Regions from separate parts of the Corynebacterium sp. CCM 9204 genome, predicted to be linked through region 2. Evidence: riboswitches for the same ligand, from Rfam matches in the RefSeq annotation. Region 2 holds a riboswitch; the other holds the start of a gene.
What was found. Region 2 has a riboswitch for thiamine pyrophosphate ahead of thiC (phosphomethylpyrimidine synthase ThiC). Riboswitches for the same ligand answer to the same signal wherever they lie in the genome.
Positions count from the first base shown of each region.

Region 1: another riboswitch for thiamine pyrophosphate. It lies ahead of QWU43_RS05160 (ECF transporter S component); the one in region 2 lies ahead of thiC (phosphomethylpyrimidine synthase ThiC).

Region 1 covers NZ_JAUERX010000002.1:214,489-222,462, forward strand. The annotation lists gene QWU43_RS05140 (hypothetical protein) at 242-484, shown strand; gene QWU43_RS05145 (DUF808 domain-containing protein) at 552-1,484, opposite strand; gene QWU43_RS05150 (DUF3592 domain-containing protein) at 1,592-2,017, opposite strand; gene QWU43_RS05155 (DUF4232 domain-containing protein) at 2,218-2,868, opposite strand; TPP riboswitch at 3,060-3,197, shown strand; gene QWU43_RS05160 (ECF transporter S component) at 3,195-3,830, shown strand; gene QWU43_RS05165 (ABC transporter ATP-binding protein) at 3,837-5,378, shown strand; gene QWU43_RS05170 (energy-coupling factor transporter transmembrane protein EcfT) at 5,371-6,129, shown strand; gene QWU43_RS05175 (hypothetical protein) at 6,141-6,671, shown strand; gene QWU43_RS05180 (NUDIX domain-containing protein) at 6,683-7,075, shown strand; gene QWU43_RS05185 (ABC transporter substrate-binding protein) at 7,384-7,974, shown strand, end outside.
Region 2 covers NZ_JAUERX010000005.1:49,470-57,443, forward strand. The annotation lists gene QWU43_RS10180 (beta-glucosidase) at 1-1,792, shown strand, start outside; TPP riboswitch at 1,902-2,022, shown strand; gene thiC (phosphomethylpyrimidine synthase ThiC) at 2,020-3,723, shown strand; gene QWU43_RS10190 (hypothetical protein) at 3,857-4,057, shown strand; gene QWU43_RS10195 (hypothetical protein) at 4,143-4,322, shown strand; gene QWU43_RS10200 (hypothetical protein) at 4,452-4,760, shown strand; gene QWU43_RS10205 (hypothetical protein) at 4,764-4,964, opposite strand; gene QWU43_RS10210 (multidrug ABC transporter permease) at 5,092-5,856, opposite strand; gene QWU43_RS10215 (ABC transporter ATP-binding protein) at 5,860-6,846, opposite strand; gene QWU43_RS10220 (thiazole synthase) at 7,168-7,932, opposite strand; gene thiS (sulfur carrier protein ThiS) at 7,935-7,974, opposite strand, start outside.

The DNA of each region.
Region 1 (7,974 bases), on a different contig from region 2:
CGGGACAACATGTGGGTGCGGTTGGCGATGGTCGTGATCTCGGTGGCTATCGTGGCCCTCAACTTCCTGCTCGTCTACCTGACGTTCGTGCAGTAGTGTTTCCCGTGATTTCTGATCTGTGTACCGCGAGTGCGGATCGGACGGGAAAGTAACGTATGATCGAACATCCGCGGCCGGTCCTTTCACGGTTGCGACGTTGATAAGCCCATTTGGGCAGACAAAAACACAGGAGAACCACATCATGTTCGGTGCCACCGTTACCTTTACTGTCCTCGCCGTGATTACGGGAGTGGCAGGCTTCTTCACCTGGGAGCGCAACAAGATGTACTCGCTTGCTCTCGGGGCCGCGACCATCGTTCTCGCATCCATTGCGCTGATCCTTGCTTTCGTTGGTGCGGTTGTAGGAATCTTCAAGATTCTGCCGATTCTGTTGATCCTCGTCGGCTGCTACATCCTCTACCGTCGACTCGGTACGTCCCGCTAGATTCTGTGCTGCACGACAAAACGGCTCCGCCCTCTGTACTGGGGTGGAGCCGTTGTCGTTGTTCAGGTCAGTGTTTCTTCCCGAATGGAAGCGCATGGATGACGGCGAGGACGATGCCGCCCCAGATTGCACCGAGGATCATGGAGAAGAACGTGTTCACGATCCATGCCGCGGTTCCTCCGATAGCGGACCAGCCGCGTACACCCTCTTCGAGGTGGTGTACGAACCCGTGTGGGGCATGGAATCCGAGCTCGTCCAGTCCGACGAGGAGAATGTGCCCGCCTACCCAGAGCATGGCGAAGGTGCCGATGACCGCGATGGTGTCCAGAACCTTCGGCATTGCCGTCACTAGGCCACGACCGAAATTTTTTGACCTGCGGCCCGGGCGTTGTGCGAATCTCAGACCCACATCATCCATCTTGATCAGGATGGCGACAGCTCCGTAGACGAGGGCGGTGATGCCCAGGGCGACGATGATCAGTACTGATGTCCGGGTCCAGAACGGTTCTGTGGATACTTCGTTGAGGGAGATCACCATGATTTCGGCGCTTAGGATGAGATCGGTGGTGATCGCCCCTTTCACCAATTTGTCTTCTGCATTCGGTCCGGATTCCCGGACAGGGGTGTCGTGTCCCTCACCGGTACCGACGAACTTCTCCCACGCCTTCTCCGCGCCCTCGTAGCAGAGGTAGGTGCCGCCCAGCATCAGAATCGGGGTGAGTAGCCACGGTGCAACAGCACTGAGCAGGAGGGCCAGCGGCAGGATGATGATGAGTTTGTTGAATAGGGATCCTTTGGCGATCCGCCAGATTATGGGCAGTTCTCTTGCAGGGCGTACCCCTTGGACGAAGCGTGGTGTCACCGCCGCATCATCGACGACCACCCCGGCGGCTTTCGCACTGGTACGACCGGCTGCCACCGCGACATCGTCGATGCTGGCTGCCGCTGAGCGGGCTATGAGAGCGACGTCATCAAGCAGAGCGGCGAGTCCACCGGCCATCAGATGGACCGCGATCGTTCGGATTCGGGTGTGTGCATGGAGACAGTATTACTGACGGAGGACCACCCGGGCGAATGCCTCGTACCGTGTCGTTGACCGGAGACGGGCTAACGCAGTGTCGCCTCGGTGCCGAGTACGACACCGGTCATGATCAGGGCGAGACCTCCGACGGAGAGGAATGTGAGAAGGAAGAAGAACGGGTCCACAGTCGGCGGGCGAAGAACCTTGCCGGATCCGTGCTCTGTGATGAACAGCTCGACCCGTTGTCCGATTTGTTCCCGTGCGAAAGTCGTGTGGTGAGGGTCTATCCATTGGCTCAGGCTGCCGTCCGGGGCGGTGAAGCTGACCACCGCACAGAGGAATGGGTCGTCAGAGGGCGCGCCGGGACGTGGGATGGCGTCTATCACCGTTCCTTCGGTGTGATACCAGGTGCGCCGGATTCTGACGCGGCGGGCCAGGAGACCTGCTGCGATGCAGATTCCAAGTAGACCGGTTCCGAGTAGTACTGCTGAATCGAGGAGTCCACTGGCCATGTCTGAAGAACCTACCCGTGGTGAGGGGCGTGCGGTACCGTGCGATTGTGCGCGCACGACTTGAATCCGGATCTGTGCCCCGGACTGCCGACGGTGACGGCAATATGCCTGAATCCCCGAACTCTATGGGTGTGGGCTGAGACGCCCCACGATTGCACGAAGCCAAAGGTGGCTGCCATGACAGATCTCGGGGAGCTCGATCAGCCCGGTTTCACCCCGGTAACGGAGATTGTGGAAACCTGTTCCGATCCGCAGGTCGGTTCATTCATCGGCACTGTCAACCAGCCGGTGTCGTTCGGTGGGTAGATCTTCAGTTGCCGGGCACGTTCGGTGGGTTCGCAGATATCACGGCCGTAGGCGTAGGGCTGACTGAAGCTCACGGAGAAGACCGCTGAACCACCGGTATAGAGCAGCGCAGGGGATCCTTCCGCCCCGCTTTCCCTGTCAGATGCCGCTCCCACTTGGCTGCCGGTCGCATCGATGAGCGATACTCCAGGGTATCCGGATAGTGTGCAAGGATCACCGATGTTGGTCAGCCGGATGACGTGGAAGGTGTGTCCGGCCCCGGCGCTGGTTGAATCAATTGTTGCTGTGAGTCGATCCGCGGAGCAGATAGGGGAGACATCGGGTAATTCGGGGGAGGAAGGGGCTGATCCACTGGTCGTTATGTGGTCAGTACCGGTGTCTCCCATGAGCGACACCTTGGATGCGTTCTGCCCTATACATCCGGTAATCAAGGTTGATCCCACTGCGAGGGCAGCGGCCGTGATGATCAGACTCCGATCGTTGTGAATCCGGAGCGTGCGCAGTCGGTGACTGGTGTTACCGCCGGGACTGCTGTGGCTTTTCATTCCTTAAGGTTAGCCTGTGCAGGCGGTGGTGGCATTCTTCGGGCTGGGCATGCGCCGCCGGATAGCATATTCACTGCCGATGTTGGGGTCATGCTCTCGGGTGGGGTGATCGGGGGGAATAATCGCCACCTTACTGCGAACATGGCTGCAGTGGGCATCCTCGCGTTGGTTGATAGCGGTCTGTATCATTGGTCCGGTCCCACGGGTGCCCGAGCGTGAATCGGGCTGAGACGTCGGTTGACCGCGCGGTGCACACCGCGTGGCGTATCGGTGACCGTAACAACCTGATCCGGGTAATGCCGGCGCTAGGGAGAAGAGGAAAAATAATGAGCACATCTGTGCCTGAATCCCGTACACCGATCACGGTCACCGCACCGTCGAGGAAGGCTTGGCGGGTGATTGACATCATTGCGCTCGCCGTCCTCGGTGTCGCCGCAGGTTTTGTGTTTTGGGTTTACAACGGGCCGGGGTACGCACTCTACGAGGCAGTCGACGCAGTGACCCCCGGACTCGGTGGTCTTGCAGTCGGCCCCTGGCTGTTCGCTGGGGTTCTGGGAGGCCTCGTGATTCGCAAACCGGGTGCCGCACTACTCTGTGAAGTTATCGCGGCCTCGGTGTCTGCTGGGCTCGGGAACCAATGGGGGATCAGTACTCTCTACTCCGGTATCGCACAGGGCATTGGTGCCGAGATCATTCTTGCGATCTTCCTTTACCACCGTTTTGGCCCGGTCATCGCGGCACTCGCCGGTGCAGGTGCAGGTGCAGGTGCGTGGATTCTCGAGGGCTTCCTCTCCGGTAACTTTGCCAAATCCACCGAGTTCCAGGTCACCTACCTAGTCACGCTCCTGATCTCTGGTGCTGTCATCGCCGGTGTTTTCTCCTGGCTGCTCGTTCGGGCACTTGCGGCGACCGGTGCACTCGACCGTTTCGCTGCTGGGCGTGAACGTCAGCGGCAGGTCTAGAACGTGGTGCCGGAGTCGTATCACGGTGATCGACCTCGGGGAGCTACAGTCCGAGCCGTCGGTTTCGGTTGGCGGCATGCTGGTCGACTCCGCCCCACTATCTCGGATCTTGATCTTGACATTGAACCTGGGCAGCGGGTTCTCCTGCTCGGTGAATCCGGATCCGGAAAATCCACCCTACTCGCTGCGATCGCTGGTGTCCTTGGTGGTGATGACGAAGGTGACCGGACAGGTTCGTTGCTCGTTGAGGGACGTCCTCCCGAACAAGCTCGGGGTGTTGTTGGCATGGTCCTCCAGGACCCAGACTCCCAGGTCATCTCATCACGTGTGGGTGACGACGTCGCTTTCGGCTGTGAGAACCTCGGGGTCGAGCGTTCCGAGATCTGGCGTCGCGTCGGCCGTGCACTGGAAATGGTCGGCTTGGATCTTCCACTCGATCACCCCACGGCCAAACTATCGGGTGGTCAGAAACAACGGCTCGCCCTCGCGGGTGTCATCGCTATGGGGGCGCGCCTGATTCTCCTGGATGAACCGACCGCCAACCTTGATCCGGACGGCGTCGCCGAGGTTCGTGACGCCGTCGACAGGGTCGTGCGGGAAACCGGGGCTACCCTGATTGTTGTCGAACACCGGGTGGAGATCTGGTCCCCGATCATTGATTACGCGCTGGTTCTTGGGGGCGCTGACCGGGGACTAGTCGCGGCTGGTCCACTTGACGAGGTCATCGCGTCCGAGGGCCTCCGGTTGGCGGAGGAAGGGGTCTGGATCCCCGGTATCCCCCTCGATCTTCCTCCGGTACGATCTCACGCTCCAGGAACGGATGCCGATCCCGCCCTGGAAGCCAGGGAACTCACCGTCGGATGGGAGGAAGGACGCCCTGTGGGATCGCCCCACAACCTCCGCCTTCCCGAGGGACGTTCCACCGTTATCACCGGACCGAACGGCGCCGGTAAATCCACTCTTGCGCTCACTCTCGCAGGCCTGATGTCCCCTCTCGGTGGGGAGGTGCTAGCGAGTGACAGGGTGGCGGAGGAGCTGTCCGGGGGGCCGCACTCCTGGTCCTCCCGTGAGCTGGCCACGAGGATCGGTTTCGTGTTCCAGGACCCTGAGCACCAGTTCGTGGCCCGGACAGTTCGATCAGAGTTGTTGATCGGACCAGTGGTTACCGCGGGCCGCCGAGGACGCTTCGGTCTGTGGCGGCGTCTCACGGGTCACCCTCCGGCGGACGCTGTCACCGCGGCAGACCGTGCCCGGGTCGATGAACTCCTTGAGCGGCTGCGTCTCGAGCATCTGGCAGAGGCCAACCCGTTCTCGCTGTCGGGTGGACAGAAACGTCGGTTGAGCGTGGCGACGGCACTCGTGACGACTCCTTCCGTCCTCATTCTCGATGAACCGACGTTCGGACAGGATCGCAGGACGTTCACGGAACTCATCCTGTTGCTCCGGGATCTGGTGGATGACGGGGTCACGTTGGCTTCGATCACACACGATCCGCTTTTTGCCCATGTTCTCGGGGATCATAGGATAGAGGTTGATGGGCATGCTTGACCTGTTGGCGCGTACAAACCCAGTCGCGAGGATCACGGCGCTGGCGTTCCTGACTACCCCGCTGCTGCTCTCCGTCGATGTCGTTTCTGCATCCTGCTGTCTGGCGTTGATCATCGTCGCGTTGCCGTTCACTGGTACGGGTATCCGGCAATTGTTGATCCGTGCCTGGCCCCTGTTTCTCGCCGCTCCATTGTCCGGCGTGTCGATGGCACTGTATGGCAGACCGGAAGGGGCCGAATACTTCTCCTTCGGTTGGATCCACATTACCGATAACTCTATTCAACTGGCGTTGGCAATCATGGTCCGCGTGTTTGCGGTGGGGATTCCGGCAATGGTTCTGATCGGTAGGACCGACCCCACGGATCTAGGGGATAGCCTCGCGCAGATCTGGCGTCTACCCGCCAGATTTGTCATCGGTGCCGTTGCCGGGGTGCGGCTTGCTACCTTGTTTCAGCGGGATTGGCAGGCGATGAGCAGGGCCAGGAGGTCCCGTGGTTTAGCTGATGACGCTCGCCTCATCCGGGGGGTGACGATGCTCTTCGGTCTGCTGGTTCTTGCACTACGCCGCGGTGCGAAGTTGGCCACGGCGATGGAGGCCAGAGCGTTCGGGACGGATGTTCCGCGCACCTGGGCGCGTCCGACTCGGTTGTCCGGATGGGATTGGTTGCTGATGGTGGTCTGTCTCGCTGCGTCACTTCTGTCACTCGGGGTTGCTGTCGCGACCGGTGACTTCCGTTTCCTGGGTGCGTAATGTTGAGAAATGTGTCGAACGATGTCGTGGATGTTCTTGTCGATGCTTGTGCCCGAGGGGTCCGGACAGTTCTGATTGGGGGACGTTCGGGATCCGGCAAGACGACGCTCGCAGACAGGTTGGGTGAACGGACGGGGCACCGAGTGATTCACCTTGATGACTTTTACCCTGGTTGGGGAGGGCTTGCACAGGGCAGCCTGATGGTTGCCCGTGATGTCCTGGATCCGATTGCTCCCGGGTATACCAGGTGGGACTGGTGCAGGGACCGTCCGGGGGAGTGGGTCGCACTGGATCCGGAGGAGACCTTCATCGTCGAGGGGGTTGGGGCCCTGACTCCGGCTAATTTGCGGGCTGCCCTCCGGCGTGGTCCGTGTTTCACCGTCAGGATGGAGCTTGCCACTGAGACTCGACGGAATCGGGCGCTATCTCGTGATCCAGGGTTCGCTGACTGGTGGAGATACTGGGAGGAACAGGAAATAAGCCATGCTGCTGATCCGAAGAACGTCCTGAGCACCGTCGATCTTGTTGTTGACGGCGGGTAGGCTGGTTTGGCATGACAGTGATACGGATTGCGGCAGTCGTGCTCCGTAATGTGGCGGGCGATGTTCTCAGTGTGCGTAAGCGCGGAACTGCATCTTTTATGCTTCCGGGTGGAAAACTCGAACCAGGGGAGGGTGCACGTCAGACTGCGGTCCGTGAGATTTTCGAGGAACTTGGAATTGACCTGGAACCTGCCTCACTTGTTGCTCTCGGGCGATTCAGTGCGAAAGCTGCGAATGAGGCCGGGTGCACCGTGGACTGTGACGTATTCACCTACCTGCACCCGTTGCACGGTGTGCCGGAAGTTCTGGCTGAGATCGCTGAAGCCCGGTTCTTTCCTCTGGACTCGACGGATCCGGATCTTGCACCTCTCAGCCGGGACGTGGTGTTCCCGGAACTGTGTTGACGATCTCGTGCCGTCGATCTACAAGGTCGTTTCACTTCCCGTTTACCTCGGTGTCAATAACGATTTAATAACGCGCGTAAGGTCTGCATCGGCCGTGTTTCCGAAAAAGTGCTGGTAATTCCTTTGCTTTGGTGTGGTGGAGTGTAATTGCTGCAGGTGAACTATGTGACAGATGCGGGTGCCGTTCTCGATAATTGAGGTGTGTCACAGTTAAAATGACCCACAATGAAACAGGCAGTTGAATCTGGTACGGGCTCAGTCTCGCCCAACTGTCGGGTTTCCGTTCATCCACACTGGGAGGTTCCCGCATGACTTTGAAGAAGACCATTGCCGCGATGACCGCGGCTGCGCTTGCTGTTTCCGTGTCCGCTTGCTCGTCGTCGGATACAGGCAGCGGCAGTGGGTCAAATAGTAAGTACATCACTGCCTGGGGTTCCGAGCCGCAGAACCCGCTGGTTCCGCAGGACACCAACGAGACCGGTGGTGGGCGCATCGTCGAGAGTATCTTTGCGGGTCTGGTGTACTACGACGCAGAGGGTAAGCCGCACAATGACCTTGCTGAGTCCATCACTCCGGAGGATGGCAATAAGAAGTTCGTCATCAAGATCAAGGAAGGGGAGACCTTCTCTGACGGCTCCCCGGTGACGGCGAAGAACTTTGTGGACGCCTGGAATTATGCTGTCGAGAACGAAACCTTGTCCAGTTACTTCTTTGAGCCGATCGAAGGTTATGAGGACGGCAAACCGCTGACCGGACTCGAGATCAACGATGATCACACCTTCACCGTTACCTTGGCTCAGTCGGAAGCGGATTTCCCGCTGCGTCTCGGGTACTCCGCCTTCTATCCTCTGCCTGATTCAGCCTTCGAAGACATGGATGCCTTTGGCCAGGAACCGATC
Region 2 (7,974 bases):
CGGCGAGGATCCCCTCCTCGTCGGCGATCTCGGGGCGGCGGAGGTAACCGGTACCCGCTCTGCCGGGATTATGGGGGTCGCCAAACACCTCGGCGCCTACACCCGCGAGAACGGCCGCAACACCAACGCCAGTGACGCCACCGTCGATGAGAGAACCCTCCAGGAGATCTACCTAAAACCCTTCGGCAGGGTTGCGGATGCCGGCGTCTCCTCGGTCATGTGCAGCTACTCCCAACTCAACGGAACGAAGAACTGCAACAACTCCTACCTGATGAATCAAGTGCTGCGCGGTCAGTATGGCTTCAACGGCTTCACGGTGAGTGACTGGTACGGCCAGCACAACACCGTCGCCTCCGCGAACGCCGGGCTCGACATGCAGATGCCTGACTCGTGCTTCTATTCCGATCACCTGTGGTCCACCGTGGACTCGGGCGCGGTGTCCGATACTCGCGTCAACACGATGGTGCACAACGTCATATCCGAGATGTTCCGTTCCGGCATCGTGGACTCCCCGCCCACCGGCACGCAGGACACCGTGGTGACGGGACCGGAACACCGGGCACTCGCCCGGGACATCGCGGCGAAATCACTGGTCCTGCTACGCAATGACACCGTTCTCACGAACTCAGGCGAACACCCCGTGCTCCCCGTCGACGACTCCGTCCACACCATCGGGCTCATCGGCTCCGGTGCGGGTCGGGACGCACTCGGGTCAGGAGGTGGCTCCGGCCACGTCATCGCCGACGACATCGTCACTCCCTTCGAGGGGCTCTACTCCCGTGCCCTGGGCACCAGCACCGAGGTGCACTACACCGACGGCAACTACCTGCCCACCGTACGGAAACTCGCCGCAAACTCCGACCTCGTGATCGTCGTCATGCACCGGCACATCACCGAATCCGTCGACAACACCGATTTCCGGTTCGGATTGCACCAGCGCAACATCATCCGCACCGCGTTAGAGGCCAACAAACGAGTCGTCCTCGTGACCAACACGGGAGGACCCGTCGACATCAACGGATACGGGGATAATATCCCGGCGGTACTCGCAGCGTTCTACCCCGGACAGGAGTACGGCGATGCACTCGCAGACATCATCTTCGGTGACGTCAACCCCTCCGGTCACCTCCCGGTGACCTGGCCACTGTCCCAGGATCAGATGCCCACCACCAGCTCATTCGGTTCAGGTGTGTTCACTGAGGGAACCGGCGTCGGGTACCGGGGCTATCAGCAGCAGTCCATCACACCACGCTGGTGGTTTGGCCACGGTCTGAGTTACACCACCTTTACCACGGACGATGTCCACGCGACCGGACCAAATTCCGTCACCGCGACAGTCACCAACACCGGGAACCGCCACGGCACCACCGTTGTCCAGGCATATGCGGTACGCGACGGAATCCGCGAACTCGTCGGCTACAGCAGGGTCGAGATAGCACCGGGTGAAACCGTCGATGTCGACATCACCATCCCAGACAGTGCCCTCGCACTCTGGGACCCGGACACGCGTCAGCTCGTTGTTCCCGGTGGGCCGGTGGAAATTATCGTCAGTGAATCTGCGGGCGGCGACGGTCCCTCCACCACGCTGATAACGACAGGATCCGTGTTCGGTGCTCCAGTTCCCGACGCCCCGACGTGGGCGACCATCGGAAACGGTGACCCCGCGCAAGAGAACGCGGACAGAATGGCGTGCATGAACAGTGCCTCCATGGCGGGGTTCATCGGCATGGCCAGCTACTTCGGCATGCCACAGAAGGAGCAGGCGTGGACTCCCGTGACGGACAACCCCTGACTTTCCCGAAAACGGACTGCAGGGTGGACACAAGGCCACCCCGCTCAGGGGGACACAGTCCCCGACACCCGATCCATGTCACCTGACGCTTGTTAGACTCGTGCGCACAACCTGTCAACCACGGGAGCGTGGCCCCAACCACGCTGAGAGGGCACCTGAATCACCGGGGGTGCCGACCGTTTCGAACCTGTCCGGGTAATGCCGGCGTAGGGAGAGGAAATACAGTCATGCGCTCACGCACGCCCAGAGTAAACCCGAAAACCGCACCTCCAACCGAGGGGCAGGTCACCACAGGGCCGATTTACCGGAGCGAGAAGATCTACAACGAGGTCGACTTCCAGGGCACCACCCTGCGGGTTCCCGCCCGACGCATCAACCTGACCAACGGTGACCATTTCGACGTGTACGACACCTCCGGTATTTACACCCACACCGATCCGGAGCTGAATCTGAAGGAAGGGCTGGCAAAGATCCGTGACTCGTGGCCGCACCCCGATGCGGTCCCTGCTTCTGATGAGCACCCGGAGCTGAAGGTGCGGACCCAGTTGGCGTGGGCCCGTGCCGGGATCGTCACCCCGGAGATGGCGTTCATCGCCCACCGCGAGGGCTTCGACCCCGAGACCGTTCGCGAGGAGGTCGCGGCAGGTCGCGCGGTGATCTGCGCGAACCACAACCACCCGGAGATCGAACCGATGATCATCGGCAAGAAGTTCGCGGTGAAAGTCAACGCCAACATGGGAAACTCCGCCGTGACCTCGTCCATCGCGGAAGAGGTGGAAAAGATGGTGTGGGCGACCCGCTGGGGCGCGGACACCATCATGGATCTGTCCACCGGGCGGGACATCCACGAGACCCGCGAGTGGATCTTGCGCAACTCCCCCGTGCCGGTCGGTACCGTCCCGATCTACGAGGCCCTGGAGAAGGTCAAGGGTGATCCCACGAAGCTGACGTGGGAGATCTACCGGGACACCGTGATCGAGCAGTGTGAGCAAGGCGTGGACTACATGACCGTTCACGCCGGTGTGCTGCTCCGCTACGTCCCGCTGGCCGCGAACCGGGTCACCGGCATCGTCAGCCGTGGTGGTTCGATCATGGCGGCCTGGTGCCTCAACCGGCACGAAGAATCCTTCCTGTACACGCACTTCGTGGAGCTGTGCGACATCCTCGCGAAATACGACGTCACCTTCTCCCTCGGCGACGGACTACGCCCCGGTTCCATCGCTGACGCGAACGATGAGGCACAGCTCGCCGAGCTGCGCACGCTGGGTGAGCTGACGAGGGTCGCTAAGGAACGTGGGTGCCAGGTGATGATCGAGGGGCCGGGACACGTCCCCATGCACAAGGTCGCGATCAATGTGGAGTGGGAGGAAGAGTGGTGTGAAGAAGCGCCGTTCTACACGCTCGGCCCCCTCGCCACGGACATTGCACCCGGTTACGATCACATCACCTCCGCGATCGGCGCCGCGATCATCGGGCAGGCAGGGACCGCCATGCTCTGCTACGTCACCCCGAAGGAACACCTCGGGCTACCCAACCGGGATGACGTGAAGATCGGTGTGATCACCTACAAGATCGCCGCCCACGCAGCGGACTTGGGCAAGGGGCATCCGCGCGCCCAGGAGCGTGACGACGCCCTGTCCACCGCGCGATTCGAGTTCCGGTGGCACGACCAGTTCGCACTCGCCCTCGATCCGGACACCGCCCTCGATTTCCACGACGAGACACTGCCTGCGGAACCCGCGAAGACGGCGCACTTCTGTTCGATGTGCGGACCGAAGTTCTGCTCGATGCGCATCTCCCAGGATGTGCGCGAATACGCGAAGCAGCACGGACTGGACAGTGTAGAGGCGATCGAAGCCGGTATGCAGGAGAAGTCGAAGGAGTTCGCGGAATCCGGCGGGCGCGTCTATCTTCCAATCAGCGCGACGTAGAAAGCACGGGGCATAGACCACCTCTTCAGCTTCCCAACCCAAGATTCTCGAACAGATGGGGGTAACCCGTCCGGGTACTGTGGTGGAATAATTCAGGTAAACGACCAGAGCAATCGAGAAGGGAGCTGCCACCGTGGCCATCACCATCAGGAAGACCAACAATGCAGAACTCCAGAAGCGTCGACGAGAGTTGACCGACAGGCTCGAAGCTCGCATGACGTACCGGGATTACCGTGATCTGGCGCGATTGGGTCTGTTGTCCCCCGCGGACATGCAGGTCTATGAGGAGCTCCAGAGAACGGAGTTCCTCCTCGGCATGCCGCGTCGTGGATAGTACCGGGTTCTATACCTAGGCCGAGAGGTTCTTCCAAGAGTGCGAAGAGCTCCTCGTGCGGGTTCTACCCTTCACACCGAAAAGCGTGGTCGAGGTCAACGAGGATGAGTTGACGGCCAGCGCTGTTTTAGAGGTGGAACTGGCATACAGCGGCCCGGTCCTCCCCGTGAACTCGGAATCGACCTGCCCCGGCAGCGATCTGTACAGTGCCAAGATCACCTACCAGGCCGGTCTAGACCGTTCTGCTACCTTTCCGGTCATCTAGAACTCCTCATTCCAGATCCGTGCAGCCAAATCTCCGGCGGTCAGATTCGAGTATGAGCGACACAAGACCTCAGTTCCTGCCGCTCATATCCATGTCCACGGGGTCGGTGGTCTGTTGAGCCCGGGGCTCATGCGGAACGGGAAGAAAGGGGTCTGCAACGGCGACTGGCAGTCCCTTCATCTCCCCGTGGGCGGCCACCGATTCCGACCTTCGATGGAGGATTTCCTCTATTTCACGATCAACGAATGCGGCTTCCGCGCAAAAGAAAATTGGGAGGCCACGTTGCTTTCCGCGCGCCGAGAGTGGCTCGACACCCAGTGCAGAGCCGCTGTCCGCGACTCCCCCGAAGTGGCTGTCGAGGCTCTGAAACAACTCGGCTACACGATCACACCGCCAGAGACACCGCAGGATCTCCCCCAACGACATGACGGCTGGTGAACGTCACCGGCGCCTGATGCTCCAGCGCCGGTAGCCCTCCCCGCAGAAGCCGAGGAGTCCGGCAACACAGATGATGAAGGGTAGCGCGGCCCACCTGCCGTCGGGCACTGCGAACAGGATGGCACCCAGTCCGATGACGCACAGCACGAGCACGAGGATCTGCGCGTTGAGTGCGCGGTCGGACATCGACTGGAGCTTGTTCACTACGGGCACCGGTCCTTTCTCGGTCTGTGAGGGCGCCCTCCACGTTAGAGGACTCCTCCTTGTGGATATGACACAACCCGGCACCCCTGTGAGGTGCCGGGTTGTGTGGTGGGTGTGTTCGGGCCGGTCAGGCGTCGCGGGTATTCACCAGGAGGATAGCCACGATCAGGAGTCCGAACGCCCAGGCAGCGAAGTACCAGATACTACCGGTGACCCCCCAGGGGGCCTCGGTCGCCTGATTGTTGACGAAGGCGTTGAAGTTGTTGAACGGGGCGTACTTGTAAATCGTCTTGCCGATCTTGGGAACCAGCAGGTTGATCAGATTCTCCACCGCGAAATACCACAGGAAGAGGATCGAGATGGCCCCCGCGGTCTGTCTGACGACCCAGGCCACGGCCTGGGCAAACACGACGAGCAGCACCGCTGCGAGCGGGTAGGACCACATGATCCGGCGGCTGATGTCCCCGCCCCAAATGTCGAGGGTCGCGGCGGAGGCGTCGGATGCGACGAGTTTCGCGCCGTAGAGGGCTCCGAGTACACCGATGAAGGTGAGAACCGCGGCGATGACCGTGTACAGCAGGAGCTTCGCGATGACGACCAGTGTCCGGTTCGGGCACGCCTGGAACGTCGAGTGGGTGACCAAGTGGCGGTACTCCCCGGTCACGACCATCACGGCCTGGATCATCAGGACGAGGAACCCGAATGCACCGATCCCGGACACCAGGATCTGCGGCAGGAGGATCGCGTTCTCCTGCCCATCGAACTGGGCCGCACTGTAGACGTAGAGCACGGACGTACCGACGCCGACGAGGAAGAAGATCGCGGTCGTCCACCAGAATGCCTTGGTGGTGCGGAGTTTGATCCACTCCGCGGCAAGGATGTTGGGAAACATGTGTCAGTTCTCCTCGTTCAGCTTCTGGGCGTCCGGCGTCGGTACGGTCCCCGGGATCTCCGGCTGCCCCGGGGTGTCACCGGTGTGATACTGCTGGGCGTGGCCGGTCATTTGGAGGAACGCCTCCTCGAGGGACGCCTTCCGCTCGGTGAGTTCGTTGACCATGATTCCGGTGGAGTACGCGAGGGCGCCGACGAAGTCGGTGGTCTGATCGTCGATGATGATGAGCGGTCGCTTCTCCTCATCAAGGTCTTCCCGGTAAGCGATATTCTCCTCCTCAAGGACCGTCGTGAACTCCTTGTACTGCTCCGTACGCATCAAGACGGAGGAACGCGATGACTGTTTGATGAAGTCGTAGGTGGAAGAATCGGAGACGAGCTTTCCACGCCCGATCACGATGAGATGATCTGCTGTCATCGCCATCTCGGACAGCATGTGGGAACTCACCAGGATGGTACGGCCTTCCCCTGCCAACGCCTTGAGGAAATCACGTACCCAGCGGATGCCCTCGGGGTCCAGGCCGTTGACGGGTTCATCGAGAAGCAGGACGCCCGGATCACCGAGCAGCGCCGTCGCGAGACCGAGCCGCTGCCCCATGCCCAGGGAGAAACCGCCGGTCTTCTTGCCTGCAACATCTGCAAGACCCACGAGGCCGAGAACCTCATCGACCCGACGCTTCGGGATCCCGTTCGATTTTGCGATCCACTTCAGGTGGTTCGCGGCACTCCGGTTCGGGTGGGTCGCCTTCGCGTCGAGAAGCGCCCCGACCTCCCGGAGCGGATTCTTCAGTTTGCGGTAGGGCACACCGTTGATGGTCGCGGTGCCCGCAGTAGGCTTGTCGAGCCCCAGAATCATCCGCATCGTCGTCGACTTGCCCGCCCCGTTCGGCCCGAGGAAGCCCGTGACCACCCCGGGATTGACAGAAAAGGTCAGATCATCGACGGCGCGGACCTGGCGGTACTTCTTGGTCAGGCCGGAAACTTCAATCATGTCCACCAGTCTGACACAGGAAACGGAAACCGGCGCGGACCACCCCGAGATAACCGAAAGATCACACCCGGTAGAGCATTCCATGGTGCGCCATATTTCTCATTCAGGGGTTCGGGTAAAGGGTAGTGAAAAGCTTGACGGCAAACGCTCCTTCAATCACGTGTCTGTCATTATGACAATCCGGCGTCAACCATGTTCTGGATGCGGCGAGACGGCTGCCTGAATAACAGCCGGACGCTCTGTGTCGCAGATGTACAGTTCGGATCGGACCCAGGATTCCCGTCAGAGATCACCCACCTGCTGGAAACCACGACAGAAACATCACACCGGCGGTGCGGTCGGAGAAGACGCCTGCGACCAGAACCGCTTCGGGATACGCCCGGCGCACCGTGCCAGGTGGCCGGATTCGACGGCGAGTTTCATGGCCCGCGCCATCATCACCGGATCATCGGCGCGGGTGACGGCGGTGGCGAGGAGGACCGCGGAGCAGCCGAGCTCCATGGCACGCGCCGCGTCGGAGGCGGTGCCGATGCCCGCGTCACAGATCACCGGAACACCGGCGACGGAGGTGATCATCTCCAGGTTGTGTTCATTGCGGATTCCCAGCCCGGTGCCGATCGGTGCGGCCAGGGGCATCACCGCGGCGCACCCGGCTTCCTCCAGTTGACGGCAGAGGATGGGATCGTCGTTGGTGTAGGGCAGGACGACGAAGCCGTCGTCGACGAGTTGCTCGGCGGCGTCGAGAAGCTCCACACCGTCGGGCAGGAGCGTCCGGTCGTCGGCGATGACCTCCAGCTTGATCCAGTTGGTGCCCAGCGCTTCCCGGGCGAGACGAGCCGTGAGGACGGCTTCGGCGGCGGTTCGGCAGCCGGCGGTGTTAGGGAGGACTTCCACGCCGATGTCATCAAGCATCGCGAGGAGCCCGGTGTGCCCCCCAGCGTCGACACGGCGCATGGCGACAGTGGTCATCGCCGTGCCGGAGGCCACGAGCGCCTCGCGGAGGACCTGCTGATTGGCCGCCCCGCCGGTGCCCATGATCAGGCGCGACGTGAGTGTCTTTCCAGCGATGACGAGTGGCTCCGACACGGCTACCCTCCCTGGACGGCGGTGAGGATGTCGATCTGCGCA